Regions from separate parts of the Microbulbifer sp. ARAS458-1 genome, predicted to be linked through region 1. Evidence: predicted binding sites of a transcription regulator. Region 1 holds the regulator's gene; each other region holds the start of a gene.

Region 1 (7,421 bases):
AAGCGGCGCAGCCACCGCTGAGGGAGTTGATTTCGATGCTGCCGAGCGATGTCACCGCGATATTTGCCAATGACAGCGGCCTCGGTGTGCAATGGCGGGAGCGCACCGGTGACGTCGGATTCGCAAAAATTCAGCAAGCGCTGGCCGTCCAGCGGCCGGTAATAGAAGAAGCAATAAGACAGCCCACACGCAGCGAGTCGGGTGAGGTTTGAACAGACCCCTGCGAGAGGTGAAACTGGCCGCCAGGCAGATCTGGGCTACTGTTTTAACCGGTTGAACCATCCCCGCAATCGTCGGTCACAGGCGTCAATATGAGTCAGGAATTGGTAACCAATTTGACTCTGATTTTGCCGATTTGCTTGACCACACTGGGGGCGGAGCATATATATTCGCGCAGCGCACCGCCCAATCGGATTCTGGTGCCGGGTGCGTGAGCAGTAAATTTTCTATTAAAAATCAAAAGCTTATGGGTAAATCACTGGTCATCGTCGAGTCGCCGGCGAAGGCAAAAACGATCAACAAGTATCTCGGAAAGGACTTTGTGGTGAAGTCCAGTATCGGTCATATCCGGGATCTTCCTACCGGTGCATCGGCGAAACAGGCCGTGGATCCCAAAGAGCGCGCGCGCCGGGCAGCGGAAACCCGCAAGCTATCGCCGGAAGCGAAAGAGATCTACAAGCGCAAGAAAAGCCGTGAGCAGCTGATCAAGCGCATGGGTATCGACCCGGACCACAACTGGGAAGCCCACTACGAAATTCTTCCTGGAAAAGAAAAGGTGGTGGACGAGCTGCGTAAGCTGGCCGCCAATGCCGACCACGTCTATCTCGCAACGGACTTGGACCGCGAGGGAGAGGCCATCGCCTGGCACTTGCGGGAAGCCATTGGTGGTGATGAGCAGCGCTACCGACGCGTGGTGTTTAACGAAATCACCAAGTCCGCGATCCAGGAAGCATTCGAAGATCCGGGCCCTCTGGATATCGACCGAGTCAATGCGCAGCAGGCGCGCCGGTTCCTGGACCGTATCGTGGGCTACATGGTTTCTCCGTTGCTGTGGGAAAAAGTCGCCCGTGGTCTTTCTGCCGGTCGCGTGCAGTCCGTAGCGGTAAAACTGGTGGTGGAGCGCGAGCGTGAAATCCGCGCGTTTATCCCCGAGGAGTACTGGACTCTGTTTGCGGATACGCAAACCGCCAAATCAGACGCCCTGCGCCTGGAAGTGAAAAAACAGGCTGGTGAAGCGTTCAAGCCCACCAACCAAGAACAGGCCATGGCAGCGCTGAAGGCGCTGCAGTCCAGCGATTTCACCGTAAGTGCACGGGACGACAAACCCACCAGCTCAAAGCCCAGTGCACCTTTTATTACTTCCACGCTGCAGCAGGCCGCGAGTAATCGCCTCAGTTTCAGCGTGAAGAAAACCATGATGATGGCCCAGCGACTCTATGAGGCGGGTTACATCACCTATATGCGTACCGACTCCACAAACCTGAGTGCCGAAGCCGTGGCTTCCGTGCGCGAATTTATCGGCGAGAATTACGGCGAGAAGTACCTGCCAGAAAACCCCAACCGCTACAGCAGCAAAGAAGGGGCTCAGGAGGCGCACGAAGCGATCCGGCCATCTGATGTGCGGGTCAAGCCGAACATGCTGTCGGGCATGGAGCGTGATGCTGAGCGCCTGTATACCCTGATCTGGCAGCAGTTTGTGGCCTGTCAGATGACTCCCGCACAATTTACCTCCACCTCTGTGGTGGTTACTGCCGGTGATTTTGAGCTGCGCACCCGTGGCCGCGTCATCCGGTTCGACGGTTTCCTGAAGGTCGCGCCCGCGCAGAGCAAGAAAGACGAAGATCTGGTGCTGCCGGACATCAAGGTCGGTGAAAAGCTGAATCTGAAAAAGCTGGATCCGAAACAGCATTTCACCAAGCCGCCGGCGCGTTTCAGTGAGGCGGCACTGGTAAAAGAGCTTGAAAAACGTGGTATCGGCCGTCCGTCCACCTACGCATCCATTATTTCCACCATCCAGGACCGCGGCTACGTGCGTCTGGAGAACCGTCGTTTTTACGCGGAGAAAATGGGCGATATCGTCACAGATCGATTGAGTGAAAGCTTTACTGATCTGATGGATTACGGTTTTACCGCCAGCCTGGAAGAGTCACTGGATACGGTGGCGGAGGGTAAGAAAGGCTGGAAAGACCTGCTGAATGAATTCTATTCCGACTTCAGCAAGCGGCTCGAGAAAGCTCAGGATAAAGAGGGCGGCATGCGTCGCAACTCGCCAACGGACACGGATATCGAGTGCAGTAAATGCGGTCGCCACATGCAGATTCGCACTGGCTCCACCGGCGTTTTCCTCGGCTGTTCCGGTTATGCGCTGCCGCCCAAAGAGCGCTGTACCAACACCATGAACCTGGTGTCCGGTGAAGAAGCGGTTGATGCGGAGAAAGACGAAGATGCGGAAACCCGCCAGCTGCGGGATAAGCGCCGCTGTCCCAAGTGCGGCACCGCCATGGATAACTACCTGGTGGACGAGCATCGCAAGCTGCATATCTGCGGTAATAACCCGGATTGCAGTGGATTTGAAGTGGAGAAGGGCACCTTCAAGATCAAGGGTTATGACGGCCCGGTGATCGAGTGCGACAAGTGCGGGTCGGACATGCAGCTGAAGTCCGGCCGCTTCGGCAAGTACTTCGGGTGTACTAACGAGAGTTGCAAGAACACCCGCAAACTCCTGAAGAGTGGTCAGCCAGCACCGCCGAAAATGGATCCGGTACCCATGCCGGAACTGGCCTGCGAGAAAGTTGAGGATACCTATATACTCCGCGACGGCGCATCCGGCTTGTTCCTGGCCGCCAGCCAGTTCCCGAAAAATCGCGAGACCCGCGCTCCGCTGGTCAAGGAGCTGTTGCCACATAAGGATGAGATCGATCCGAAGTACAGCTTCCTGTTCTCGGCGCCTACCGAAGACAACGAAGGTCGTGACACCGTTGTGCGCTTCAGCCGCAAGACGCAGGAGCAGTACGTCCAGAGTGAAGAAGAGGGCAAGGCAACGGGCTGGAAGGCGTTCTATCGCGATGGTAAGTGGCAGGTAGATGCCCCGGCGAAAAAAGCTCCGGCCAAGAAAAAGGCCGCCGCTAAAAAGGCACCGGCCAAGAAAGCTGCAGCCAAAAAAGCGCCGGCGAAGAAAAAGGCAGTAGCCAAAAAATCCCCGGCCAAGTGATTGGCCGGGAGGCCGCTATCCGTCATCCCGGCGCATGCCGGGATCCAGAAAATCTGGGAGAAAGACTAGGGGGTAATGCAGTTTGAGTAATCCCTACACCGGTACCGTGGCGTCGGCGTTACGCAAGGCACAGCTGCTGCTGCAGTCCAGTGCCGAAGTGGACGATACGCCTCTCCTGGAAGCTTCCCTGCTGGAGGCCGCGGTTCTGCAATTGTGGCGGGGATACCGGGGGTTTCTGGCGGAGCAGGGGTATCAGATGCAGCTGGGGTTCGCCGCAGGTGCCGAGCCGCAAACGGCTCAAGCGCTGGCAAACCTGGTGGCCCAGCGGGGCAAATTCAGCGGCGAGGCCAGTGAACTGGTCAATCTCGCTGAAAACCCGGACAGCTGGTTTGCAGGCCTCTTTGCCGCCTGGCACAAGTTATGGGTGTTGAGCGCCTCCGGGTCCTCGGGTCATGCACAATCCACCACGTCGGTGGGCGTTCAATCGATGATTCCCGTGCGTCAGCTGGATTCTGCTGAGGTCGCACCAGAGCAGGCTCTGACCCGGGAGCGGGTCCAACAGTGGCACCGGAGCCTGTCCGAGTTGATTCAGCGCCAGCGGGCACACAGTCAGGAGTGGTGAGCGTCTGTCGCGAAACCTATCACCTGCGGCCCGCTGATTAATCAGGCGCCGCTGTGTTACACTGCTCCAAATCACGCGGTTACTGGAGAAGTGAATGTCTACCGAGACTTACGAAATCATTGAGTTGTCCAATGGTGATGTGGCGCTGCGACGCGCTGGTCACAAAGGGGAACCGCTGGTACGTATTCATTTCTCGGACGAGAGCCAGCACTTTCTGCGGGAACACAAGGTGGCGGTAGCCCGCGCCATGCTTGAGGCTGGTATCGAAGCGGTACAGGACATCAATGAGATGGAGCCGGAGCCGTTCGAGGAAGAAGACGTGGATCTGACCGAGCACACCATTCACTGATCATTCTGTGGTTAATTCGCAGACATAAAAAACAGGGCTAAAGCCCTGTTTTTTTATATTCGAAATACGAGACACGGAATGTTTGGCGATTTGTCCACCCGGCGAATGCCGGGATCCAGAAAACCTGAGGGCTCGCCGCTTACACCGCCAACATCAGATAGGATTCTGTCGAATCACACCCACCGCCAGACCCTCAATGGCAAAGCTGCGATCCCGCATATCAACTTCAATCACATCAAAGTCCTGGTTCTCCGGCAGCAGTTGCACCGTCGCCTGATTGCCGCGTCGCTTGAAGCGTTTTACCGTCACTTCGTCCTCGATGCGCGCGACCACAATCTGCCCGTTGCGGATATTGTCGGTGCGCTGTACCGCCAGTAAATCCCCGTCAAGAATACCGGCATCTTTCATGCTCATACCATGTACCCGCAGCAGGTAATCCGCCGGTGGGTGGAAAAACTCGGCGGGAATCTCGCAATACTCTTCGATATTTTCTTCCGCCAGAATCGGGTTGCCGGCGGCCACGCGGCCAACGATAGGCAGGCCGCTGTTGTAATCGGGAATACGGATACCGCGGGATGCGCCGGCGACCATTTCGATTGCGCCTTTACGCGCCAGCGCTTTGAGGTGCTCCTCCGCCGCATTGGGAGAGCGGAAGCCCAGCTCCTGGGCAATTTCGGCTCGGGTGGGCGGGTAGCCGGTGTCATCCAGATAGGATTTGATCAATTCCAGTACCTGAGCCTGGCGTGCGGTGAGGTTTGTCATGAGCGCCTTCCTGTTGTCTGTATTTTTATACAGTTGCTGTGATTATATACAGATTTCAGGGGCGCGCAATCAAGTGCCGATTATCCGAAGATTTGGAATCTGTGCCGACGGAGCACACGGTGCTTTGCACAAGTGCCGTACTGTGGTTGCCAGTTATGGCCGGAGTCGGTCAGAACCCCTCGTCGGTACCGGGAAAGGATTCACCCTCCAGGCGATCGATTGCACTCTGTGCAGGGGAGAAAATCGGACTGCGGTAGCCGGCGTCTTCCTCGTCCTGCATTTCATCCGCAACGGTGCCGTACCCGGCGTTTGGATCTTCCGGCGCGGCTGCGCCGATGACCGGCATCCCAGGCCAGTTCTGGAAATCGATTTCATCCAGGCTCCCGTCGACATACTGGATTTCTATGGTGCGCGCGGGGTGGTCTACGGCAACCACTTCGAAGAGGTCGCCTGTGTCGAAATTTTCAAACCAATTGCCAATTTCCGGAGCGATTCGTGCCATGGCATGCTCCTCCTCTATTACTGTTGTGATGTGTCCGCCTTCGGTTCCTTCCCGGCGCTTTCAGAGCCGATATACCCGTTCTAATGTGCCGGTTGCGGGCTTGGTACTTTGGCGGCGCACTCTGTACTGGGGCTTTCTGCGAGGGGCAACGCAATAGCGCAGGTTTCATCGCTGGCGGTATATGCTAGTCTCCGGGTAAAACGAGCGTTTTAATTGTTGGTTTGAATTGGTGTGAAATCGGCATGAGTCAGACAGACACGGTCCATCGTATTCTGGACGCCGCGGAAGTTCTGTTCGCAGAGCGAGGCTTCACGGAGACCTCGCTGCGTACCATCACGAGTACTGCCGGGGTGAACCTGGCGGCGGTGAATTACCATTTTGGTTCTAAAAAAGAGTTGATTCAGGCGGTTTTCGAGCGCTTTCTTACACCTTTTACGGAAATTCTGAATCGCGAGCTGACCCGGCGGGGCGCGGCCAGCGAACCTTTACAGCTGGATGACCTCCTGCAGAGCCTCTACCGCGTTGCTTTGGCCGGTCTTGCCAGTCAGGGGCGCGATCCCAAGCGCTTTATGCGCTTGCTCGGGCTGGCTTACACCCAATCTCAGGGCCATCTGCGGCGATTTATCGTCTCTCGCTACGGTGACAGCTACCGGCGTTTCGCGGGGCAGCTGGCGGCGGCCCTGCCCCATGTCGATCCAGTGACCTTTTATTGGCGTCTTTACTTTATGCTCGGCGCCACAGTGTTTTCTCTTTCGAGCTTTGACGCCATTGAAGCTATCCTTCGGGAAGATTTTGGCGCCGAGAGTAGCTTGGAAGAAACCCTGGCGCGCCTGGCGCCGGCCGCAGTGGCCATGCTGACCGCGCCAATGCCAGGAGTGGGGTCGGGACAGGTTCCGGGGGCTAGTGCGCCGGGGGGCAGTACCGGCGACAACCGTTAATTCATCTTGGAGTTCATGCCGATGTCTAAGCCGATTGGCCCGGTAATGATTGATGTGGAGGGGCACTCCCTCACCGACGAAGACCGCGCGTTGTTGCAGCACCCCCATGTCGGTGGATTGATTTTTTTCGCGCGCAATTTTGAAAGCCGTCCGCAGCTGGAGGCGCTGATTGAAGAAATTCGCGCTGTGCGCCCTGAAATCCTGTTGGCGGTGGATCAGGAGGGTGGGCGAGTGCAGCGCTTCCGCGATTCGTTTACCCGTATCCCGTCTATGCAGGCGCTGAGCGCGCGCGCCGACAAGCAGCAGTTGCAAGATGTGGGCTGGCTGCTGGCCGCGGAGTTACTGGCGGTTGGCATCGATTTCAGTTTTGCACCGGTACTGGATGCGGACGATGACTTCTGTCGCATTGTTGGCGACCGCAGTTTTGCGCAGGACCCACTGCAGCTGGCGGAGAAAGCCCGCCCCTTTATGGCGGGGATGCACGACGCCGGCATGGCGACTACCGGCAAGCACTTCCCTGGGCATGGGCAGGTGCTGGAAGATAGCCATGAAGAACTGCCGGTGGATCAGCGCTCCCTGGAAGAGGTTATGGCTACCGATTGCACGCCTTTTAGCGAGTGTATTGCTGCCGGCGAGCTGGAGGCGGTAATGCCCGCACATATTCGCTTTGCCCGGGTGGATGAAAATCCGGTGGGCTTTTCGCGCTTCTGGTTACAGGAGATCCTGCGCAAACGTCTCAAGTTTGATGGTGTGATTTTCAGCGACGATCTGACCATGGAGGGGGCTGGCGCCGCCGGCGGCTACCGGGAGCGAATTCACGCGGCTATGGCTGCGGGGTGTGACATGGGCGTTGTGTGTAACAATCGCGCCGGTGCAAAAGAGGTATTGGAAGCGCTGGAGGGTTTTACGCCAGATCCTGCATCCAGTCAGCGACTGGAGCGCATGCGTGGCCGTGCGAAAATTCAATCCTGGGAGGCGTTGGAGGCTAGTCCGCGCTGGCAGGAAACCCGTCAGTGGCTGGCCTCCTGGATGTAAAT
Region 2 (7,421 bases), 1.9 Mb from region 1:
CGCAATCATATCCACCAGGGCACTGGTCGCGCCCTGGCGCGCGCGGTAGCGGGTATCCACGTAGGGACACACAAACAGCCCCATTTGCTCCGGATGAAACGGCGATGGCAGTTGCAGGTACGGCGAATCCGCCTGCAGACCAAGCTGCCGGTACACAAAGTGCGCGGGGCGCAGTGTGGCGGAAAATAAAATTGCGCAGTGGAAAAGTCGGTAAGCCTGCTGCAGATATTCTGCGGCATTCAGGCACAGCAATTCGATTTCCTGTTCGTGCCAGCGGCTCTCGGGATTGCTGGAGCGCTGTGCGCGGGTGATATAGCGGTGTTCTTCACCTGCCAGTTGTTCGATCGCCTGGAAGCGGAACAGGTTTTTCAGCCAGTCGGCAATGGCGTCCGGCGGCGGTTGTGCGGCCTCCCACAGCTGGTTGGCCACGGTCAGCACTTTCTGTATCGCGGTGTTGACGGCCTGTGGCGTCTCGTCACCGGGCTGACTTATCCACAGCTCTGATTTTGCGGGCACTGGCTCGGTCGGGTGGTTTTGACTTGTCCGCGATTCCCGCAATTCCCGCAGTTCGACAACCCATTTATCCAGCGCTCGTACCAGCGACTGGATCGCGCGGCGTAGGCTCGGATGCGAACTTTTGCACTCGGCCGCCGCACGGCGGCTGTCACTGCGCGTGAGTTTTGCGCTGTACATACCGCGCGCGCGATCCCCCAGATTGTGCGCCTCGTCCACCAGCAATGCGCGCTGCCGCAGTGTGTCCCGCAGGTTGTGCATTTGCACCAGAGGGTCGAATACATAATTGAAATCACACACCACCAGATCCGCCCAGGGCAGCATCTGCAGCGAGAGTTCGAACGGACACAGCTGCAACCGGTCCGCTTCCTGCGCGATTATCTCGGGTGTGAGTAACGGTTGCGCGAGCAAAGCTTGGCGGGCCGGCGGCAGGCGATCATAGAATCCCCTGGTGCGCGGGCAGATACCGTCTTCATCGCGGCTACAGAGCCCGAGGCTGCAGGCACAGGTTTTGTCGCGGGCCTGCAGCTCCAGCACGGAAAGTCTCAGCCCCAGTTCGTGCAGGCTCGTTGTGGTTTCCCGCACCACCTGGCGGCCGGAATTTTTTGCGGTGAGATATATCACCTGATCGAGGCCGGTCTCTCCCATAGCCTTTACCGCCGGGAACAGGGTGCTAATGGTTTTGCCGATACCGGTGGGCGCCTCGGCCACCAGTTTACCGCCGTCGCGCAGGCAGCGGTAGGCCGCCACCGCAAGCTCCCGCTGGCCATCGCGATAGCGGCCGAATGGAAATTCCAGAGCCTGTGCCGATACGCGCACTGCGTGTTTATGTGCCTGCCAGCGATGATGCCACTGTACATACTGTGCAAGTGCCTCCCGGGAAAATTGTTCCAGCTCGCGCCAGGAAAATTCCTGCAACTCCGGATAGGTTTTTTTCTCTTTGAGGTTGTGCCAGAGCATTTGCAGCGCGACCGGTGTATCCGCGGAAAACTGCTGCTGCAGCCCATAGCAGAAACCGTAAATTTTCAGTTGCGCCCAGTGCAGCGCGCGGGTGGATTCCGGCAACTTGTGCGGCGGCACATAGGTGGTCTTGATTTCATCCAGTTGCACCGGCCGGTGCAGGTCACTTTGCGGGTGGAGAATATCCACACGACCGCTGAGCACTACAGACTGCGCATCCTGCTCGATTTCCACCTGTAGGTAATATTCCGCTTCACTGCCCGCGGGGCGTTTTTTCTGCAGTTTCTGGTGTGCGCGAATTCCTTCCAGGGCAGTGGGGCCGCCGGAAACATTCGAGACCAGGTCGCTGCTGCGGCAGGCGAACGCCACCAGCTCGCCCACGGAAATCTGAATCCCGTCTCGCATCTCCTCACTCAAGACTGCTTCATCACCGCTCAAGGCTGTTTTGTGTGCGCTCAAGGCTGCCACTCCACATGCAGCACCCGGTGGGGAATCTGGTGTTTAGCAAAAAAGGCCAGCCAGCGCTGCTGGTTCTGTTGCAGGCGATCTCCGGGGCCCTTGACTTCCACCAGTTCGTAACCTGCGGACGCGGGAAACAGAATCAGGTCCGGCAGGCCGCTGCGGTGGTGGGCAATATCGCCGAGCAGGCGACGAAAGATGGCCAGCCAGTGTTCCGTGGGAATCCGTTCCAACGCCTGCTCTAGCAGAGTCTCCGGCAGGGCTTCCCAGAACACCAGTGGGTTGGCGATACCGCGCTTTTCACGAAAATGTCGCCACACCCATTTATCCAGGTCGCCATTTTCAAGTTCGGCGAGCCGTTGTTCGAAGGCGGCGCAACGCTGTGGATAGAAATCCGCGGTGCGGAAATCGCTAGGGGCAATTTGAAAGGGATTGAAAAAGGCACCGGGAATCGGTGCGAACAAAATATCCCAGATGGCGAGGCCGAGCACACCGTTAAACAGGGTGTTTTCCACGTAGTGGCACTGGTCGCCGGTAGACGGCGCTGCAAGGTGGCTTGCCGCGAGCATTTCCACCCGCTCTTCGGAAGGCGCGAGCATTACTGTTTCCGTCACCGGTTTGTGTTTTTTCGGTGCTGGCCAGGCTCTAGCACTTTCGGTTTTCTTTGCGGTGCGGTGGGCAAACGCCTCCGCAAAGGTGGCCTCCGCTTCGTTGTACGGGGCAGTGAGAATTTCCGCACACAGTGCCAGGCCGCCCTGGATATCGCCACGGCTCACTGCAATCCGTGCGCGCCGCTCCCGTGCCGGTGGGCGACGGCACTGCCGGTATAGCTGCTCGGCTTCCTCCAGTGCGTTTAACCGCTCCAGCTGGCGCGCCAGCGTCAGACGCAGCCTGTCCAGGCGCCGCTGCAGGGTGCCGTCACCATCTATCCCCTGAGGTAATTCGCCTGCAATGGTAGTGATGGCCTCTGTATCTGCCGCCAGTGCGGCCTCGGCCTCCTGCAGGCACTGGTAATAGCGCAGGTGCTGTTCAACTTGCGCTCGTGTCTGGAATGGCAGTTGCTCCCGTTCCAGCGGGTAGTGTTCATAGCGGAAAAGTCCCAGGTCGCGCAACACATAGTCGGTTAGATCCTGGTTGAGGTTGCCGAAAAATAACAGCTTGAAGGTGTCAAAGTGCTCCGCCGCTTGCGCCGCCAGCAGAGGCTCACTGGTCAATCTACATTGAATTGTCGACGCGTCCTGCTTGCACAGCGCCTGCTCCACCGCCGGGCGCTTCAGAGATTTTGTAAGCGGCTCAAGACTGTGGGCGAGCAGTTCGTTTTTGGTAAACAGTGGCAGCAGTTCCCGCAACGGCAAAACCGGATTGCGCAGCAGCAGGCCGGCTTCAATCAATTCTTCGACGGCTGCGTCCAAATCACCGATCTCGCTGTAGGCAAGCTTGCGCTGCCTGAACAGCGCACCGGACGAGGAAGGCACACCCTTGCGGGACAGCAACCGCACATAGAGTCGCTGGCTATCCGGCTGCAGCCGTCGGAAAGTCTGGTAAAACCAACGCTCCTGCGCTGACAACAATTGCCCGTAGCGCGACACCACAAACTCCACCAGCGAGCGGAAATTGTCGAGGTAATAATCGGGTGTCAGTTCGGCAGGTTCGGCCATAGCGGAAGTGGGGTACTCGGCGGGGTTTTGCGTAATGCTGTATGGTTATACAGCATCGGCAGTGACGGGACAAACGTGGATGCGACCGTCTGGACATTCACCGCCTGGTGGCGCAAATACCGATTGCCCGGTAGGCTGACCGGCGGCCGAAAAGCAGGATTACACATGGCACAGACCGCTGAACAAGACATGATAAAAAGAAAGGTATGGCGCACGGATAAGGCCGGGGCCATCAGCCGCCTGACCCTGCGGGAAGAGCCGCTGGGCCCGATACAGGGTGAGCATATCCGTGTCGCGGTGCGTGCGGTGGGCCTCAATTTTGCCGATATCTTTGCCCTGACCGGTCTCTATTCCGCAACCCCGGAGGGCAGCTTTATTCCCGGGCTGGAGTTTGCCGGTGTTGTCATCGCGGTCGGCGACAGGGTGCAAACAGGGTTGCAGGTGGGAGATCGTGTTTACGGCTGTACCCGTTTTGGTGGCTACGCCACGGTGGTGGATGTCCCTCCGCAGCACTGCCGCCACATGCCAGATGAGTGGAGCTTTGCTGAGGGGGCCGCCTTTCCTGCACAGAGTCTGACCGCCTACTACGCGCTGACCAGTCTGGGCGCGGTGAAACCCGGGCAGCAGGTGCTGGTACAGAGTGCCGCCGGTGGCGTTGGTTTGCAGGCCATGCGTATGGCGGTGAGCATGGGGGCAAATCCCATTGGCACCGTGAGCTCGGAAAGTAAACGGCAGTTTCTCGCCGAACAGGGATTCAATGAAATCATCGTGCGCGGCAGTAACTTCGCCGGCCAGTTAAAGCAGCAATTAAATGATCGGCCATTGCACTGCGTGCTCGACGGCATCGGTGGGGAAATTCAGAAGCAATCGTTCGCCGCACTCGCGCCCACCGGCCGACTGGTAGTGTTCGGTGCAGCAGAATTTACCCCGGGTGACAAACCCAACTGGTTAAAAGCCGCCTGGCTGTATCTGAAGCGCCCCCGTTATGATGTCATGGATATGATCAGCAGCAACAGATCCGTATTGGCTTTCAACCTGATCTGGTTGTGGCAGGAACAGGCACTTTTTAGCGAGCTTTTAAATGGTTGTGCTGCGCTCGGATTATCTGCACCCCATATAGGTCACGAATTCGCGTTTACCCAGGCCCATGCCGCAATCGAACAGCTACGCAGTGGCCGCTCCGTGGGCAAGGTGATATTGAATGTCGGCAAATAATTCTGGCATCCGGATGCGGTTGCCATTTAATTTTTCCTTTTCTGTCATAAAGTCACGCTAGGCTGGCGGGCCAGATTTCATCACCAGGGAGCCGTCACCGTGACCAATCTCAAACGCCGCAGTTTTATCAAAGCTGCGTTAGCCACTACCGGCAGTGTCGCCGTATCCACACCGCTGCAGGCCATGAGCCGGCCGGAGTTACCCTCCAATGTCTCCTTTGATTACGGCGTGGCCAGTGGTGATCCCCTGCAGGACGCGGTGATTTTATGGACGCGGGCGACACCGCTGGACGCCAATCCCACCGGCCCGGTAAAAATTTCCTGGGAACTGGCCGAAGACGCGGGCTTTACCCGCGTACTGCGTGCCGGCACCGTGGAAACCGACCTGGCCCGGGACTATACCTCCAAGGTGGATGTGCGCGGCCTGAAGCCGAATACCCGTTATTACTATCGCTTTAGCGGTGCCAATGAGCAGAGCCCGGTCGGTCGTACCAAAACCTTGCCAGAGGATGAGGTTGACCAGATAAAACTGGCGATTTTCTCCTGCTCCAATTATCCCGCGGGCTATTTCAATGTGTATCAGCTGGCCGCCCAGGCGGATGACTGGGATGCGGTACTGCACCTTGGTGATTACATCTACGAATACGGCGATGGCGGCTACGCCACGCAGAACGCCGCAAAGATCGGCCGCGCGCTGCCGCAAGACAACAGCGGCGAGATCCTGACGCTGACGGATTACCGCAAACGCTACGCACTCTACCGCACCGATGCAGGCCTGCAGGCACTGCACGCCGCCGCGCCGTTTATTGCGGTGTGGGACGACCACGAGGTGACCAACGACACCTGGAAAGGCGGTGCCGAAAACCACAGTGCCGATGAAGGGGATTTCTATTCCCGCCGCGCCGCCGCGGTGCAGGCGTACTACGAGTGGTTGCCCATCCGCCCACCCATGGGTGAGACCAACCCCCAGATTTACCGCAGCTTCCAGTTTGGTGATCTGCTGGATCTGCATATGCTGGACACCCGGGTAATCGGTCGCGATCAGCAACTGCAGTTTGCCAACTACATGGACGAGAAAGGGAATTTTGATACCCGCGCATTCAGTCTGGATGTGGCGAGCCCAAGCCGCACCCTGTTGGGAGAGGAGCAGCGCAAATGGCTGCGCAAGACGCTGGCCCGCTCCAAGGGGCAGTGGCAGGTACTGGGCCAGCAGGTACTGATGGGCCGTATGCACTTGCCCGTGGAGCTGATGACCAGCTTCTACCGGGGCGGAGACAAAAATCTGACCTCGGAACTGATTGGCCTGAAAGCCGCAAGCCTGCGCGGTGAGCAGCTCAGCGAACAGCAGCTACAGCGTTTACAGAATGCGGTACCTTATAACCTCGATGCCTGGGACGGTTATGCGGTGGAGCGGGAAACCCTGTATCAGGAAGTGCGCGAGCAGGGTAAGAATCTGGTAGTGGTAGCGGGAGATACCCACAATGCCTGGTATAACCACCTGAAAGACAACGATGGCCGCATGGTGGGCCTCGAGTTCGGAACCCCCAGCGTGACTTCTCCGGGTATGGAAACCTACCTGAAACTGGATGAACGGTCTGCAAAAGAGCTGGCGCGGGGCATGTCGGTGCTGGTGGATGATCTGCAGTACTGCAACCTGCACCAGCGGGGTTTTATGGCGCTCACCTTCCGCCGCGATGGAATCGAAGCGGAGTGGAAGTATATCGACAATATCGACAGCACCGAGTTTGCCGAGGTCGACAGCCACCGGGTGACACACAAACTGGTGTAGTTTCCCGATCGGCAATTTATTCTGTCGCAAACAAAAAAAGCCAGCACCGGGTGCTGGCTTTTTTTGTGGTCTGGCGTCTGGACTCCGCCAGGCAGGGAATCAGAATGCGCCGAAACGCTTGTTGAATTCCACACTGACCATACGCGGTGCACCCTCGATGTAGGTGGGGAAGCCGAAGGCGCCGCCGGTATTACCCGCATCCATGATGTACTCCTCGTCCAGCAGATTGCTGGCTGCCAGGGTAAGTACCCAGTTGCGATCACTGGCGGCAATGCCCGCGCGCAGACTCAGCAGATCCACCGCATCTTCTTCGTACTGATTGGCGATATCGAAGTACACGGAAGAGCGATAACTCCAGTTGCCGCTGCTGGTGAACAGCAGTGCGCCGTTGATCGGTGTTTCATAAATGTAACCCAGTGCGGCGGTCAGTTCCGGCTGCAGGCGGAACTGGTTGCCGGCATAGCTGCCGTTGCCGGAATCGTCGTCGATACCCGCATCAATCCAGGCGGCGTTGGCCAGGATCTGCAGCTGTTCTGTGGGATACCAGCGCAGTTCCGCTTCCAGACCGGTGTTGGTAGCGGAGCCCGCATTTTCCGTGCGGCTCTGGCCGCTTTCCTGATCCACCACATTGACCTGGAAATTTTCGTAATTCTGGTAGAAAGCCGCCAGGGTGTAATCCAGTGGTGTATCGCCCAGGCGCCCCTTGATACCCAGCTCGTAGTTGTCGATCTCCTCTGAAGGCAGAATGCTCTCGCTACCGGAGGACATATCCACAACTTCAGAGCGCTCGCCGCGGGACACGGTGCCGTAAACATTTATGTTATCGCT
Region 3 (7,421 bases), 830 kb from region 1:
AATGATCATTACCCAGGAAATGACCGAGGCCAGTAACAGCATCAGCATGACCAGCTGCACCAGCAGGCTGGCACTGGAAATCAGGCCCCACAGAGAAAGTTGTTCACCGGCATTCATGAATGTTGACTCGCTGCCTTCAAAGCTTGATGGATGGATTCTGGGAGTGCGCAGGGCTTTCGGCTTGCGTCATCCACGCAGGCCACTTTGACCACGCCCTCACAAATAATTTCATTACCGCGCCAGATTTTCTGCTCAAAGGTCACGGCGGCGCGGCCGACCTTGGCCACCGCGGCGCTGGCCCTGAGTTCGTCGTCGAGTATTGCAGAGCGACGGTACTGAACCTCCGCTGAATGCACCACGAGCAACAAACCCTGCTGCGGCATCGCGGGTTTATCATAGCCGAGCACACGGACCAATTCTGTGCGCGCGCGCTCCATATACTTTAAATAATTGACGTAATAAACAATTCCGCCAGCGTCTGTATCCTCGATATAGACACGAATGGGAATACTGAAGGGCTCTGACACGCACCGTCCTTAATTCGCCGACCGCGAACTGACTTTTTCTTGTTGATAGCGGTTTGGGTCACACCGGGAGGATTTCAACTCAAGTGGAGCCCTCCTGGCGATATTAGACGGACATGCTACAGGAACTAGACCGCTTCGTCAGGTGTGGCCAGCGACAATTGCGAGTCAGATTCGGTCGGGCTTGGGAATACCAAAGTGCTGGTAGGCCAGTGCAGTCACCACCCGGCCGCGGGGAGTGCGGGTCAGGTAGCCCTGCTGAATCAGGTAAGGTTCCAGCACATCCTCGATGGTATCGCGCTCCTCGCTGACCGCAGCCGCCAGGCTGTCGACCCCCACCGGACCGCCGTCAAACTTCTCGATCATGGTGAGCAGCATGCGGCGGTCGAGCTGATCGAAGCCGCTGGCATCCACGTTCAGCATGTTCAATGCCAGGTCCGCGGTTTCCGCACACACATGACCGTCGCTTTTCACTTCGGCGTAATCCCGTACCCGGCGCAGCAGACGGTTGGCGATACGCGGGGTGCCACGGGCGCGGCGCGCCACTTCGTGGGCACCCCCCTCATCCATCGCCACACCCATCAATCCGGCGGAGCGGGCGACAATACTGGTGAGATCTTCCACCGAGTAAAACTCGAGGCGCTGCACGATGCCGAAACGGTCGCGCAATGGCGAGGTGAGCAGCCCGGCTCGTGTGGTGGCCCCCACGAGGGTAAAGGGCGGCAAATCCAGCTTGATGGAACGCGCCGCCGGCCCCTCTCCGATCATGATATCCAGCTGATAGTCTTCCATGGCTGGATACAGCACCTCTTCCACATGAGGACTGAGACGGTGGATCTCGTCGATAAACAGCACGTCCCCGGGTTCGAGGTTGGTCATGATGGCGGCGAGATCACCGGCCTTCTCCAGCACCGGGCCGGAAGTGGTCTTGATTGCCACCCCCATTTCCGCGGCAATGATATTCGCCAGAGTGGTTTTACCGAGACCGGGCGGACCAAATACCAGGGTGTGGTCGAGCGCTTCTTTGCGCAGCTTGGCGGCCTGGATAAAGATTTCCATCTGCTCGCGCACCACCGGCTGACCTACATAGTCGGACAGGGTTTTGGGGCGCACGGCACGGTCGTACTGCTCTTCCTGGCCGGCAGGGCCCTGGGGTTCGGGGGCGATCAGGCGGTCGGCTTCAATCACGGGGTGCTCTCAATTTTTGCCAGCTTTTACGGATCAGGCCGGAGCCATGCTTTTCAGCGCCAGACGGATCAGGGTGGCGCTATCGGCTTCAGGCTGCTCTTTGGCAGCGCGGGCGACCATTTTACTGGCGTCTGTGGGTTTGTAACCCAGCGCAGCGAGCGCACTCTCCGCCTCACCGGCGTGGTCTATTTTGGGCTCGGCGTTGGTGGACATCAACGGGATATCGCCGAGGTCGCCGGCCTGTGGGGTAAGCTTGCCACGCAGTTCGATAATCAGCCGTTCGGCAGTTTTCTTGCCCACTCCGGGCACTTTCACCAAGGCCCCCACGTTGTCGTCTGCCACACAACGCGCCAGTGCGGCGCCGTCGAGGCCGGAGAGGATGGCGAGGGCCATTTTGGGGCCGACGCCGTTGACCTTGATGAGGGTGCGGAACAGTTGGCGGTCTGATTCGCGGATAAAGCCGAACAGCTGCTGGGAGGTTTCCGATACCGCCAGGTGGGTATGCAATTGCACATTGCCGCCCAGTTGAGGCAGTTCGAAAATGGTGGTCATGGGGGCCAACACTTCGTAGCCCACGCCCTGCACGTCGACGAGGAGTTGCGGGGGCTGTACTGCGGCCAGCTTGCCGGTGAGTCTTCCTATCATTGTTATTCCGAGGTTCAGTTCCAGTTCCCGGGCCCATTTAATTCAGGCTCCGGGGCGGCACTGCTACCGATATTTGTTCGCGAGACACGCCGTGAACCCATCCATGGGGGCTCTTCCGCGAGGTCCCTCTCGCGGAAGGTCTCGCGAACAAATATCGGTAGCAGCACCTTAATTTCTAACTTCAGTACATTGCCCAACAGCTGGGTAAGCCCCTCAAGCATCAAGCACGCTGAACTCTAATGCGAAGGTGTCACCGGTAGCGGAGCCGCCACCAAACGCCCCGACTGCGCGCCACGAAACCCGCCGCACCACCGAAGCCAAACTCAAGTAACACTAAGCCGCCCTCGCCGAAACCGAGTGCGACTCCCGGCAGAGGTTTGAATCAACGTCTGCATGGTATGCATATGACACAAGGCAACGGCCAGCGCGTCTGCAGCATCCTCCTGCGGAGAAGCGGGCAGCTTGAGCAGGGTTTTGACCATATGCTGCACCTGCAGCTTGTCGGCGCCACCATTACCTACCACCGCCTGCTTCACCTTGCGCGCTTCGTATTCCGAAACCGGTAGATCCGCGTGGGTGGCGGCGACGATGGCGGCGCCTCTGGCCTGGCCCAACTTTAACGCAGAGCCGGCGCTTTTCGACATAAACACGTTTTCGATCGCCATCTGCTGCGGCTGGTACTGCTGGGCAATCTGGCTGACGGCGTCAAATATGAGCTTCAGGCGCTCGGGCAGCGGGCCGTCGGGGAGTTTGATCACACCGCTGGCGACATAGCGGGCATTGGAGCGCTCCACGTCGATCAGGCCGTAACCGGTTTTGCGTGAGCCGGGATCGATGCCCAGAATGCGGGTCACGGCGGGCTGCCCCCTGTACATTTATACAATTGTTGACGGGAAGTTTCCCAAGGTGAGGACTGGGCGTCAAGGCGGGAAGAGGATATGCCCGGTCAGATACAAAAATGCCCCGCGGTGGCGGGGCATTCTGGGAGAAAGTCGGTCAAGGTTCAGCCCAGCTCTGCCATCACCTCTTCCGGGATCTCCGCATTGGAGTACACATTCTGTACGTCGTCCAGGTCCTCCAGCATATCCACCAGTGCCATCACCTTTTCCGCACCGTCTTTATCCATGGGCACAGTAGTAGACGGAATCATGGCGATTTCGGCATTGTCCGGCTTGAAACCCGCTTCGGTCAGTGCATCTTTCACCGACATATAATCGGTGAATTCGGTAGTAACCTCGATACTGCCATCATCGTTGCTCTGAATATCTTCCGCCCCTGCTTCCAGAGCCGCTTCCATCAGAGCATCTTCATCTACGCCTGGCTCGTAGTACATCTGCCCCTTGCGCGAAAACAGATAGGCCACCGAACCATCGGTTCCCAGATTGCCACCGCGCTTGGTGAACGCGTGGCGGACCTCCGCAACCGTGCGATTGCGGTTGTCGGTGAGACACTCCACCAGAATTGCCACACCTCCGACACCGTACCCCTCGTAGGTCACCGCCTCGTAGTTTTCCCCATCGGTATTACCAGCGCCGCGGGCGATGGCCTTGTCGATGGTGTCGCGCTTCATGTTCGCGCCCAGAGCTTTATCAATGGTGGCGCGCAGTGTGGGGTTGTCATCCGGGTTGGCACCGCCTTTCGCGGCTACGGTGAGCTCGCGAATGATCTTGGTGAAAACCTTACCGCGCTTGGCGTCCTGGGCGGCCTTGCGGTGCTTGATGTTGGCCCATTTACTGTGTCCTGCCATCGATAAATCTCCGGTCTTTCTACTATTTCTGGCTATTGCAAAGTTCGTCACCCCGGCGCAGGCCGAGGTCCTGCGCACTGGACTCCCTACCGGATCGAGTCCGGCATGACGCAAAGGCGCCGGAATGACGATGAAGAAAACTTAGCCTTTAACCTACCTGCTCTTCTTTCTGGCGCAGGCGGATGCTCAGCTCGCGCAGCTGCTTGGCGTCAACCGCTCCCGGAGCGTCAGTCATCACACAGGCGGCGCTCTGGGTTTTCGGGAAGGCGATGACGTCGCGGATGGAGTCGCTGTCGGTCATCAGCATCACCAGACGGTCGAGACCGAAGGCCAGGCCGCCGTGGGGCGGAGCACCGTACTTCAGTGCGTCCAGCAGGAAGCCGAACTTTTCGCGCTGCTCTTCGGCGTCGATGCCGAGAGCGCGGAATACGGTCTGTTGCATATCCTGGTTGTGGATACGGATGGAGCCACCGCCCAGCTCGGTGCCGTTTAGCACCATGTCGTAGGCGCGGGACAGAGCTTCCAGCGGGTTCTTTTCCAGCTCCTCTGCGGAACAGGAGGGCGCGGTGAACGGGTGGTGCAGCGCGGTAACACTGCCGTCGTCGTTCTCTTCAAACATCGGGAAGTCCACAACCCACAGGGGTGCCCACTCGGACACGTACAGATTCAGATCTTCACCCAGCTTGCAGCGCAGTGCGCCGAGAGCTTCGGAAACCACCTTGGCCTTGTCGGAGCCGAAGAAGATCAGGTCGCCATTCTCTGCCTGTACACGGTCGAGGATCGCCGCGCGCACGTCGTTGGGCAGGAACTTGACGATCGGGGACTGCAGGCCACCTTCCAGGTCAGACTTATCATTGACCTTAATGTAGGCCAGGCCCTTGGCGCCGTAGATAGACACGTACTTGGTGTAGTCGTCGATCTGCTTGCGGGTCAGCTTGTCGTTGCCACCGGGCAGTTTCAGCGCGGTCACACGGCCTTTCGGATCGTTGGCCGGGCCGGAGAACACCTTGAAGTCCACTTGTGTCATCAGATCCTTGATGTCCACCAGCTCCAGCGGGATGCGCAGATCCGGCTTGTCAGAACCGAATTTCGCCATCGCCTCACTGAACGGCATGCGTGGGAACTCGCCCAACTCGACGCCTTTCAGCTCTTTGAACAGCTTGCGAATCATGTTCTCGGTGATGGACATGATGGCGTTTTCATCGAGGAATGCGGTCTCGATGTCGATCTGGGTAAATTCCGGCTGACGGTCTGCGCGCAGGTCTTCGTCGCGGAAGCACTTGGCGATCTGGTAGTAGCGATCGAAGCCGGACACCATCAGCAGCTGCTTGAACAGCTGCGGGGACTGCGGCAGCGCGAAAAACTTGCCGGCATGAGTGCGGCTCGGCACCAGATAATCACGGGCGCCTTCCGGAGTTGCACGGGTCAGGATCGGGGTTTCGATATCCAAGAAACCTTCACCGTCCAGATAGTTACGGATGGCGTTGGTGATTTGGGAGCGGAAACGCAGGTTGCGCTGCATTTCATTGCGGCGCAGATCCAGGTAGCGGTACTTCAGGCGCACGTCTTCGCCCACCGCAGTGTGCTCATCCAGCTGGAACGGCGGGGTTTCCGCGCTATTGAGGATCTCCAACTGCAGGCCGTAAACCTCGATTTCACCGGTCTGCATGTTCGGATTGACCGCTTCCGGGGCGCGAGCGCGCACACGGCCGGTCACCTTCAGGACGTATTCACTGCGCACGCGGTCGGCGAGTTCAAAGTGCTCTGCGGCGTCAGGATCGAAGACCACCTGGGCGATGCCGTCGCGATCGCGCAGGTCGATAAAGATCACCCCACCGTGATCACGGCGGCGGTCTACCCAGCCACACAGAGTTACTTCGCGGTCAATATCGGCGGATCGCAGGGCGCCACAGTAGTCGGTGCGCATGGAGTCTTATTCCCTTAGTAGTATCGTCTTTGTTCAGCTTTTGCAGCTTAGCTGGCTTTGGCTTCCGAGCCACCGGATTTGCCGGAGGGCTTGGCAGCATCGCCGGCGAGATTTTTCTTGCTGCCGGTTTTGAAGTCGGTTTCGTACCAACCCCCACCCTTGAGGCGGAACCCGGCGGCACTGATTTTCTTGCTCAATTCCGCCTTGTTGCACGCGGGGCAGTCGGTCAGCGGAGCGTCGCTCATACGCTGCAGGGCTTCCATCTGGTGCCCACAGGCCTTGCATTGGTATTCATATATAGGCATGGCTAATACCCGGAATATAAAGGGGCGCAGATTATACATGAGCACTTGCGACGGAAGAAGGAGCCTGTTCACTGAAGCAACCCGGTGCTCGCGGTGCCCCCAGAGCCTGAGGTTTCCGGGCCATTTTTCGGCCAAAACCCTAAAAAAAAGCACTTTTTTTCTGTTTTAACCCCGTGCGCGCGGAAAAAAACTGGATATACTTCAGCTCAGTACTTGGGTATGCCGCGGCGGCGCCGCTGGACAAACCTTGATGTACACCCACTTTCACTGGAAAAAACACTTACATAAGGAAGGAAGCTAACATGGCCGCAAAGAAGAAAGCAGCTAAGAAAGCACCCGCCAAGAAGACTGCAGCCAAAAAGGCTCCAGCCAAGAAAGCAGCAGCCAAGGCCGCTCCGGCCAAGAAAGTGACTGCAATCAAAGAGAAATACACCAAAACCCAGATCCTGAACCAGATCGCCGAGAAGACCGAACTGTCTCGCAAGCAGGTTCAGTCTGTTCTGGACGAGCTGACCGATGTGATCGAAGGTCACGTTAAGAAGCGCGGCGTGGGCGAATTCGCACTGCCGGGCCTGCTGAAAATCACCACCGTGAAGAAGCCGGCCAAGAAAGCGCGCAAAGGCATCAACCCCTTCACCGGCGAAGAGACCATGTTCAAGGCCAAGCCTGCGAGCATCCAGGTTAAGATCCGCCCGCTGAAGAAGCTGAAGGAAATGGCTGAGTCCTGATTCTCGCCCCTTCTGCCACGAAAACCCCGCTTTTGCGGGGTTTTCTGTTTATAAGCCCCTGTTTACCCCCGATATAAAACCACTGCCGGCAGCTCCTCTACCAAAACGGGCCCTCGGCAGCGTAAAATGACCGCTCTAAAAATTTCCCGGACAGAATTAAGAAAGCACTATGCGCGCATCCCGCTACCTGATTGCCACCCAGAAAGAAACCCCTAATGACGCAGTGGTCATCAGCCATCAGCTGATGCTGCGCGCGGGCATGATCCGCCGCCTGTCTTCCGGGCTCTACACCTGGCTGCCTACCGGCCTGCGCGTACTGCGCAAGGTGGAGCGCATTGTGCGCGAAGAGATGAACAA
Region 4 (7,421 bases), 1.4 Mb from region 1:
CTTCGCAATACAGGTTTTTGCCATCGCGCTGGAACAGCTCGTGCTCGCGCACCATGACCTGCACATACAGGTCACCGGCCGGGCCGCCATCGGGACCGGCTTCACCTTCGCCGGCAAGGCGGATGCGATCACCGGTATCCACACCCGGCGGCACCTTGACCGACAGGGTTTTGGTTTCTTCCACGCGACCGCGACCGTGACAGCTGCCACAGGGATCGGTGATTACGGTACCGCGTCCGCGACAGTTGGGGCAGGTCTGCTGGACAGAGAAAAAGCCCTGCTGCATACGCACCTGACCGGCACCACCACAGGTGCCGCAGGTCTGGGGTTTGGAACCGGCCTTGGCACCGGAGCCATGACAGGTGCCACAGTTGGCCAGGGTCGGCACCTTGATCTTGACGGTGGTTCCGCGCACCGCGTCTTCCAGATCCAGGTCCAGGTCGTAGCGCAGGTCGGAACCGCGCGCCGGTCCGCGGCGGCCGCCACCGGCACCACCACCAAAGATATCGCCAAACACGTCGCCGAAGATATCGGAGAAGCCACCGAAGCCGCCGGCACCGGCGCCGCCCGCCTGGCCGTCAACGCCGGCATGGCCGAACTGATCGTAGGCCGCTTTCTTTTGCGGATCGGAAAGCACTTCGTAGGCCTCGTTGGCCTCTTTGAATTTGTTTTCCGCCTCTTTGTCGTCGGGGTTGCGGTCCGGGTGATATTTCATCGCCACCCGGCGGTAAGCTTTTTTCAGCTCCTTTTCGTCCGCGCCTTTGCTGACGCCAAGGACTTCGTAGTAATCGCGTTTGGACATAGCTCTGTGTGTTCTTCTTAAAACTGCAGAAGGCGCGAAAGCTCAAGCTAGCCCCCGCGCCTTTTTTACAACCCGCCCGGAGCCAGCTCCGCGCGGGTTAGGACAAGTCGTTGACTCGTGAAGAGTTACTTGTCTTCTTTCTTGTCGTCTTTGACTTCTTCGAACTCAGCGTCCACTGCATCATCACCGCCAGAAGACTGAGCCTGCTCGGCCTGTTCTGCGGCGGCTTCGCCGGCTTGCGCCTGCTCTGCGTACATCTTCTGGGCAACCGGGCCGGAGGCTTCGGTCAGCTTGGTGGTAGCCGCTTCCATGGCCGCCTTGTCGTTGCCTTTCACCGCTTCCTCGGCTTCTGCAAGCGCAGCGTCGATGGCCGCCTTTTCTTCCGCAGTCGCCTTGTCACCGGCTTCTTCCAGAGTTTTCTTGGTGGCAGAGATCAGGCCGTCGAGAGTGTTGCGGGTGGTCACCAGCTCCTCGAACTGCTTGTCCGCTTCGGCGTTGGCCTCGGCGTCCTGCACCATTTTTTCGATCTCCTCATCGGACAGGCCGGAAGAGGCCTTGATCACGATGGACTGTTCTTTGCCGGTGGCCTTGTCTTTGGCGTGCACGTGCAGGATGCCGTTGGCATCGATGTCGAAGGTCACTTCGATCTGCGGCATGCCGCGCGGTGCCGGCGGGATATCGGCCAGGTCGAAACGACCCAGGGACTTGTTCTGCGCCGCCTGCTTGCGCTCACCCTGCACCACATGAATGGTCACGGCAGTCTGGTTGTCGTCAGCGGTGGAGAACACCTGGGACTTTTTGGTCGGGATGGTGGTGTTCTTGTCGATCAGCGGAGTCGCCACGCCACCCATGGTTTCGATACCCAGGGTCAGCGGAGTTACGTCCAGCAGCAGTACGTCTTTCACGTCACCGCCCAGCACCGCGCCCTGAATCGCTGCACCAACGGCAACGGCTTCATCCGGGTTCACGTCTTTGCGCGGCTCTTTGCCGAAGAATTCGGTGACCTTGGACTGTACCAGCGGCATGCGGGTCTGACCGCCCACCAGGATCACTTCATCGATGCCAGAGGCAGACAGGTCGGCGTCGGCCAGGGCAGTTTTTACCGGCTCCAGGGAACGGGTAACCAGGTCTTCTACCAGGCTTTCCAGCTTGGCGCGGGTCAGTTTTACAACCAGGTGCTTGGGACCGGTGGCATCTGCGGTGATGTACGGCAGGTTCACTTCGGTCTGCTGGCTGGACGACAGCTCGATCTTGGCTTTTTCAGCGGCTTCTTTCAGGCGCTGCATGGCCAGTGGGTCGCCTTTCAGGTCGATGCCCTGCTCTTTCTTGAACTGCTCTGCCAGGTAGTCGATCAGGCGCAGGTCGAAGTCTTCACCACCGAGGAAGGTGTCACCATTGGTGGACAGTACTTCAAACTGCTTCTCGCCATCGACGTCGGCGATTTCAATGATGGAGATATCGAAGGTACCACCACCCAGGTCGTAAACCGCGATGGTGCGGTCACCGCCGGCTTTGTCCATGCCGTAGGCCAGCGCAGCCGCAGTCGGCTCGTTAATGATGCGCTTCACGTCCAGACCGGCAATGCGGCCGGCGTCTTTGGTAGCCTGGCGCTGGGAGTCGTTGAAGTAGGCCGGTACGGTGATTACCGCCGCGTCTACTTTCTCACCGAGGAAGTCTTCCGCGGTTTTCTTCATTTTCTTCAGCACTTCGGCAGAGATCTGCGGCGGTGCTTTCTTGTCGCCCTTCACTTCTACCCAGGCGTCGCCGTTCTCGGCTTCAACGATGGAGTAAGGCACCATTTTGATGTCTTTCTGCACAACGTCGTCTTTGAACTTGCGACCGATCAGACGCTTGACGGCGTACAGGGTATTATTGGGGTTGGTGACGGACTGGCGCTTGGCGGACTGGCCAACCAGCACTTCGTTGTCGTCGGTGAACGCAACGATGGATGGGGTGGTGCGGTCGCCTTCCGCGTTCTCGATAACGCGGGCCTTGTCGCCGTCGAGTACCGCCACACAGCTGTTGGTGGTACCCAGGTCGATGCCGATGATTTTACCCATGTTCTAATTCCTCACTTTGCTGCGCGCGCCGCTGCTCTGTTCTGTGTGGCCGGGTGCTGCGCGGTTTAATTCGGTTGCCTGCTTATATTGGTGCCGCCGTTCACATTTCAAGGGCGCCGCCGCAGGGTTTCTGGTGAAAAAGCGAAAGGCCTTATGGCGCTTTGCTGACAACCACCATGGCCGGACGCACCAGGCGGCCGTTCAGGCGGTAGCCTTTCTGGAAGCAGTCCAGAACAGTGTTTGGCTCCACATCCGGGTTGGGCACCTGGGTCATGGCCTGGTGCAGCTCGGGGTCGAAGGGCTCACCCGCCGGGTCGATCACTTCCACGCCGGACTTGGTCAGGGTGTCGATAAAAGACTTTTGGGTCAGCTCAATGCCTTCCGCAACCGCCTTTTGCGCCTCATCATCGCTATTGATAGAGGAGAGTGCGCGCTCCAGGTTATCCACAACCGGCAGCAGCTCCTTGATCAACTTTTCCACGCCGAACTTGTGGGCCTTTTCCACATCCTGCTGGGCGCGACGGCGGGCGTTCTGTACCTCCGCCTGGGCGCGCAGCACCATGTCTTTATGGTCCGCCAGCTGTTGTTGCAGGGAGGCGATTTCTTCCTCCAGTGCACTTTCTTCACCGGTGTCACCGGCCAGTTCTTCCGCCAGCGCTTCTTCTGCGGCTTGCTGCTCTTCAGCGCTCGGGGTTTCCACCTCGGCGGCCTGCTCCACCTGATCGCCAGTCTCGATCTGTTCTTCTTCGCTGCGCTCTTTGGCCACTGCTTTCTCCGTCTGTGTCCGTCGGACTACTGCCAATTGGTCAAAATGGATATACACCGTCAGCGACACCGCCACCGGTGAGGTGGCTATATGGGGGCATCAGCAGCCACTTCAAGTGATCGTCCCATACCGAGTGATGCTGGGAGGATAATGTGGCACCCGCCCCGTGACTAAGTTGATTACCTCTCAATTAGCCCGCGGGGAGATTGAAACCCCCTCGATAAATACTGTATAAACAACCACTACTTATCCAATCTACCAACGGCGATCACATTTCCATGTTGCTGCATCTGTCTATCAGTCAGTTCACCCTCGTCGACCAGCTGGAGCTGGAGTTTGGTCCGGGCACCAGCACCCTCACTGGGGAGACCGGCGCGGGCAAGTCCATCACCCTCGATGCCCTTGGCCTCGCCCTGGGGGACCGCGGCAACGGTGAGCTGGTCCGAGCCGGCGCCAAACGGGCAGACATCCACGCCACTTTCGATATCAGCGCATATGAGGATGCCCGCAGCTGGCTGGAAGAGCAGGAAATGGACGCCGGGCGCGAAGTGATCCTGCGCCGCACCATCAGTGCCGACGGTCGCTCCCGCGCCTATATCAATGGCCAGCCGGTGACCCTGATGCAGCTGCGCACTCTCGGTGAACAGCTGATCGATATCCACAGCCAGCACGAGCACCAGTCACTACTGAAGAAAGACACTCATCGCCGCCTGCTGGACGAATACGCCCACGCCGAGGCGCAGAGCGCCGAAGTGCGCATTCACTACAAAACCTGGCAGGACCAGTACCGTCGCTACCGCAAGCTGGCCGACAGCGCCGAGGAAACCCAGGCCCGCCGGGACCTGCTGGAATATCAGCTGCAGGAGCTGGAACAACTGGACCTGAAACCGCACGAGCTGGAAGAGCTGGAGAGCGAGCAGCGCCAGCTGGCCAACGCCGGTGACATTCTGAACGGCAGCTACCAGTTGGCCGCCCTGCTGAACGGCGGCGAAGGCGATATCGCCGAACAGCTCCACCGCGCCCTGCAACTGGTCAGTGCCATGCCGGAACAGAGCCCGGCACTGGCGGAAGTGGCGCAGATGCTCGACAGCGCGCGTATCCAGATCGACGAGGCCGGCAGCACCCTGTCGCGGCATATCGATCGCTTTGAAATGGACCCGGAACGACTGGCAGAAGTGGAAGAACGTCTGTCCGCGATCTATTCCATCGCCCGTAAACACCGCGTCCAGCCGGATCAGCTGCCGGAACTGCAACAGCAGTGGCAGCAGGAGCTGGAAGAAATCGGCGCGCCGGACGCCCTCGACAAACTCGCTGGGGAGTGCGAGCGCCTGGAGCAGGATTTCCGCAAGGCCGCCGGCAAGCTCAGCAAACTGCGCACCGCCGCTGCGAAAAAGCTGGCGGATGCGGTAAACAGCCAGCTGGCGGATCTGGCCATGCCCCACGCGCGGGTAGAACTGGCACTCACCGCACTGGAGAAGCCCAGCGCTACCGGCCTGGAAGAAGTGGAAATCCTGATCGCCACCAACCCCGGCCAACCGCCGCGGGCGCTGGGCAAGATCGCCTCCGGCGGCGAGCTGTCCCGGGTCAGCCTGGCGATTCAAGTGGTTACTGCACAGACCTCCCGCACCCCTACCCTGGTGTTCGACGAGGTAGACGTAGGCATCGGTGGTGCCACCGGCGATGTAGTGGGCAAGTTGTTGCGCCAACTGGGAGAACGGGGCCAGGTGATTTGTGTTACCCACCTGGCACAGGTGGCCGCCCGCGCACACCGGCAGTATCTGGTGGAGAAACACAGCGATGGAGAAGCCGCGTTCGTCGCCCTGCGGGAACTGAAGAATGGCGAACGCAGCGCGGAAGTGGCACGTATGCTGGGCGGTGAAGCCACCGCACAGTCCCTCGCTCACGCCGAAGAGATGCTGGCGCGGGCCTGATCCGCACAACAGAACCCGCACCGCATTAGTAGGCCATCAGCCAGCAATCCGTCTGGCCGGTCACAACTAACCCGGCTGCGGGACCGAAATTGACCGAAAGTGGCGGCAGATTCACTTTATACTGCCCGGCCCGCAACCAAGCCCCACCGGGGATACAACTACACTGACGGGCAAAGAACTCGGTCTCAGCATGCAAACCACCATATTCAACACCCCTATTCTCACCCCCTGTCTGCGGCTACTGGCGCGCCTGCTGCTCCGGCTGCACGGCTGGAAGGTCGTCGCTGACGAGCGCGCACTGAAACTGAAAAAATACGTGATGCTGGCCGCTCCCCACACTTCCAACTGGGACGGCTACTTCTTTATCCTTGCGGCGCTGAAGCTGAAGGTAAATCCACAGTGGATGGGCAAAGACAAGCTATTTCCGTTTCCTCTGGGTGGCGTCATGCGCTGGTTTGGCGGTATTGCGGTGGATCGCAGCAAAGCCAACAATCTGGTGGAGGCCACCATCAACCAGTATAAGGCGCGCGACCAACTGGTGATCGCGGTGCCGCCGGAGGGCACCCGCGGCAAAGCCGAGCGCTGGAAAACCGGCTTCTACCATATCGCCCGCGGCGCCGCGGTGCCCGTGGTGTGTGGCTTTATCGATTTCGCACGCAAGGAGGCCGGACTGGGACCGGTCATGGAGATGGGGGAAAACCTGGCCCGGGAGCTGGCACGCTTTGGCGAGTTCTATGGGACCAAAGTGGGTAAATATCCCGGAGACTACACCCCCCCGGTGTAGCGAGCGGGTGCTCGCGGGCATTACAGAACAGGTATTAAAAAAGGGAGCGATCTGCTCCCTTTTTTAGTGCCGCAAAGAATCAACTGAGCCTGATCAGCTCTCTTTCTTCTTCACGTACAGGACCAGGCTGTGGCCGGTCAGCTCGTAGCCGTGCTCTTCAGCGATCTGGTGCTGCAGCTCTTCGATCTGCTCATTGTGAAACTCGATCACCTTGCCGGAATCGGTGCATACCATATGGTCGTGGTGGTCGCCGCGGTCCAGCTCGAATACCGAGTGACCGCCATCGAAGTTATGACGCATAACCAGGCCGGCGCTCTCAAACTGGGTCAGAACCCGGTAAACAGTCGCCAGGCCAACATCCTCACCGGCTTCCAGCAGCATTTTGTACACATCCTCAGCGCTGAGATGCTGTTCGCTGGCGCCCTCAAGCAGCTGCAGAATTTTTACGCGCGGCAGGGTGACCTTGAGGCCAGCCTTACGCAGTTCCTGATTTTCGTTCGACATGGGTATTCAGATTCCGGATGTGTTTTCTCTATCGGTGTTTCGCCTGTTGGCAGGCGAATAGTTCGGGTATTATCCACGCCCAGTGTGGGCAGCGAAACCCCAACTGCCGAAATCGCCAATGTGCCGCGGGCACTCCCGGTGAGGAATCTTCCGCTCCTCGGGGAACTTATTCCCCCAAATGGCGACTATTCTGTGTTGAGGCTGGGCGCTGGACGCCCGGGCCACCTGCTCCCCACCAGATCCCCGCGATCATGGGGGCACGACGGAACCATAAAAATCCAGATGGAGCATTCAATGCCATCAGTTGTACGTATTCTGCTGATCGCCGGGCTGGTTAGCCTGGTTACCGGTTGCAGCCTGTTCAAATTCCCCGGGGTGCACCGCATTCAGGTTCAGCAGGGCAATATCATTACCCAGGAAATGGTCGACAAGCTGCAGCCAGGTATGACCCGCCGCCAAGTGCGCTTTGTGCTGGGCACCCCGCTGGTTGAAGACACCTTCAACCCCAACCGCTGGGATTACATCAACCGTGTGCGCAGCCCCAAAGGGGAAGAAACCCAACAGCGTTTCACCG

What was found. Region 1 encodes LexA, which represses DNA repair genes until DNA is damaged. Its sites were predicted from a motif close to ACTGTNTNTANANACAGT; they were not measured.
Region 2: AAFH99_RS02115 (VRR-NUC domain-containing protein) is a predicted target of LexA. The motif match lies at 3,627-3,644, and genes of this name have one in related genera.
Region 3: ruvC (crossover junction endodeoxyribonuclease RuvC) is a predicted target of LexA. The motif match lies at 3,224-3,241, and genes of this name have one in related genera.
Region 4: recN (DNA repair protein RecN) is a predicted target of LexA. The motif match lies at 3,855-3,872, and genes of this name have one in related genera.

The regions. Positions count from the first base shown of each region.
Region 1 covers NZ_CP155838.1:2,433,395-2,440,815, forward strand. Annotated here, with positions in the region: gene AAFH99_RS09995 (hypothetical protein) at 1-212, shown strand, start outside; gene topA (type I DNA topoisomerase) at 467-3,211, shown strand; gene AAFH99_RS10005 (DUF6586 family protein) at 3,294-3,833, shown strand; gene AAFH99_RS10010 (hypothetical protein) at 3,928-4,182, shown strand; gene lexA (transcriptional repressor LexA) at 4,336-4,944, opposite strand; gene AAFH99_RS10020 (DUF6763 family protein) at 5,114-5,446, opposite strand; gene AAFH99_RS10025 (TetR/AcrR family transcriptional regulator) at 5,689-6,384, shown strand; gene nagZ (beta-N-acetylhexosaminidase) at 6,406-7,419, shown strand.
Region 2 covers NZ_CP155838.1:536,338-543,758, reverse strand. Annotated here, with positions in the region: gene AAFH99_RS02120 (ATP-dependent DNA helicase) at 1-1,932, opposite strand, end outside; gene AAFH99_RS02115 (VRR-NUC domain-containing protein) at 1,929-3,590, opposite strand; gene AAFH99_RS02110 (zinc-binding dehydrogenase) at 3,780-4,805, shown strand; gene AAFH99_RS02105 (alkaline phosphatase D family protein) at 4,905-6,593, shown strand; gene AAFH99_RS02100 (TonB-dependent receptor) at 6,693-7,421, opposite strand, start outside.
Region 3 covers NZ_CP155838.1:1,600,903-1,608,323, reverse strand. Annotated here, with positions in the region: gene tolQ (protein TolQ) at 1-117, opposite strand, end outside; gene ybgC (tol-pal system-associated acyl-CoA thioesterase) at 114-527, opposite strand; gene ruvB (Holliday junction branch migration DNA helicase RuvB) at 693-1,712, opposite strand; gene ruvA (Holliday junction branch migration protein RuvA) at 1,746-2,357, opposite strand; gene ruvC (crossover junction endodeoxyribonuclease RuvC) at 2,681-3,211, opposite strand; gene AAFH99_RS06540 (YebC/PmpR family DNA-binding transcriptional regulator) at 3,361-4,104, opposite strand; gene aspS (aspartate--tRNA ligase) at 4,253-6,031, opposite strand; gene AAFH99_RS06530 (FmdB family zinc ribbon protein) at 6,079-6,336, opposite strand; gene AAFH99_RS06525 (HU family DNA-binding protein) at 6,639-7,064, shown strand; gene AAFH99_RS06520 (proline--tRNA ligase) at 7,234-7,421, shown strand, end outside.
Region 4 covers NZ_CP155838.1:3,810,831-3,818,251, forward strand. Annotated here, with positions in the region: gene dnaJ (molecular chaperone DnaJ) at 1-802, opposite strand, end outside; gene dnaK (molecular chaperone DnaK) at 928-2,862, opposite strand; gene grpE (nucleotide exchange factor GrpE) at 3,014-3,628, opposite strand; gene recN (DNA repair protein RecN) at 3,907-5,559, shown strand; gene AAFH99_RS15905 (1-acyl-sn-glycerol-3-phosphate acyltransferase) at 5,750-6,343, shown strand; gene fur (ferric iron uptake transcriptional regulator) at 6,437-6,847, opposite strand; gene AAFH99_RS15915 (outer membrane protein assembly factor BamE) at 7,142-7,421, shown strand, end outside.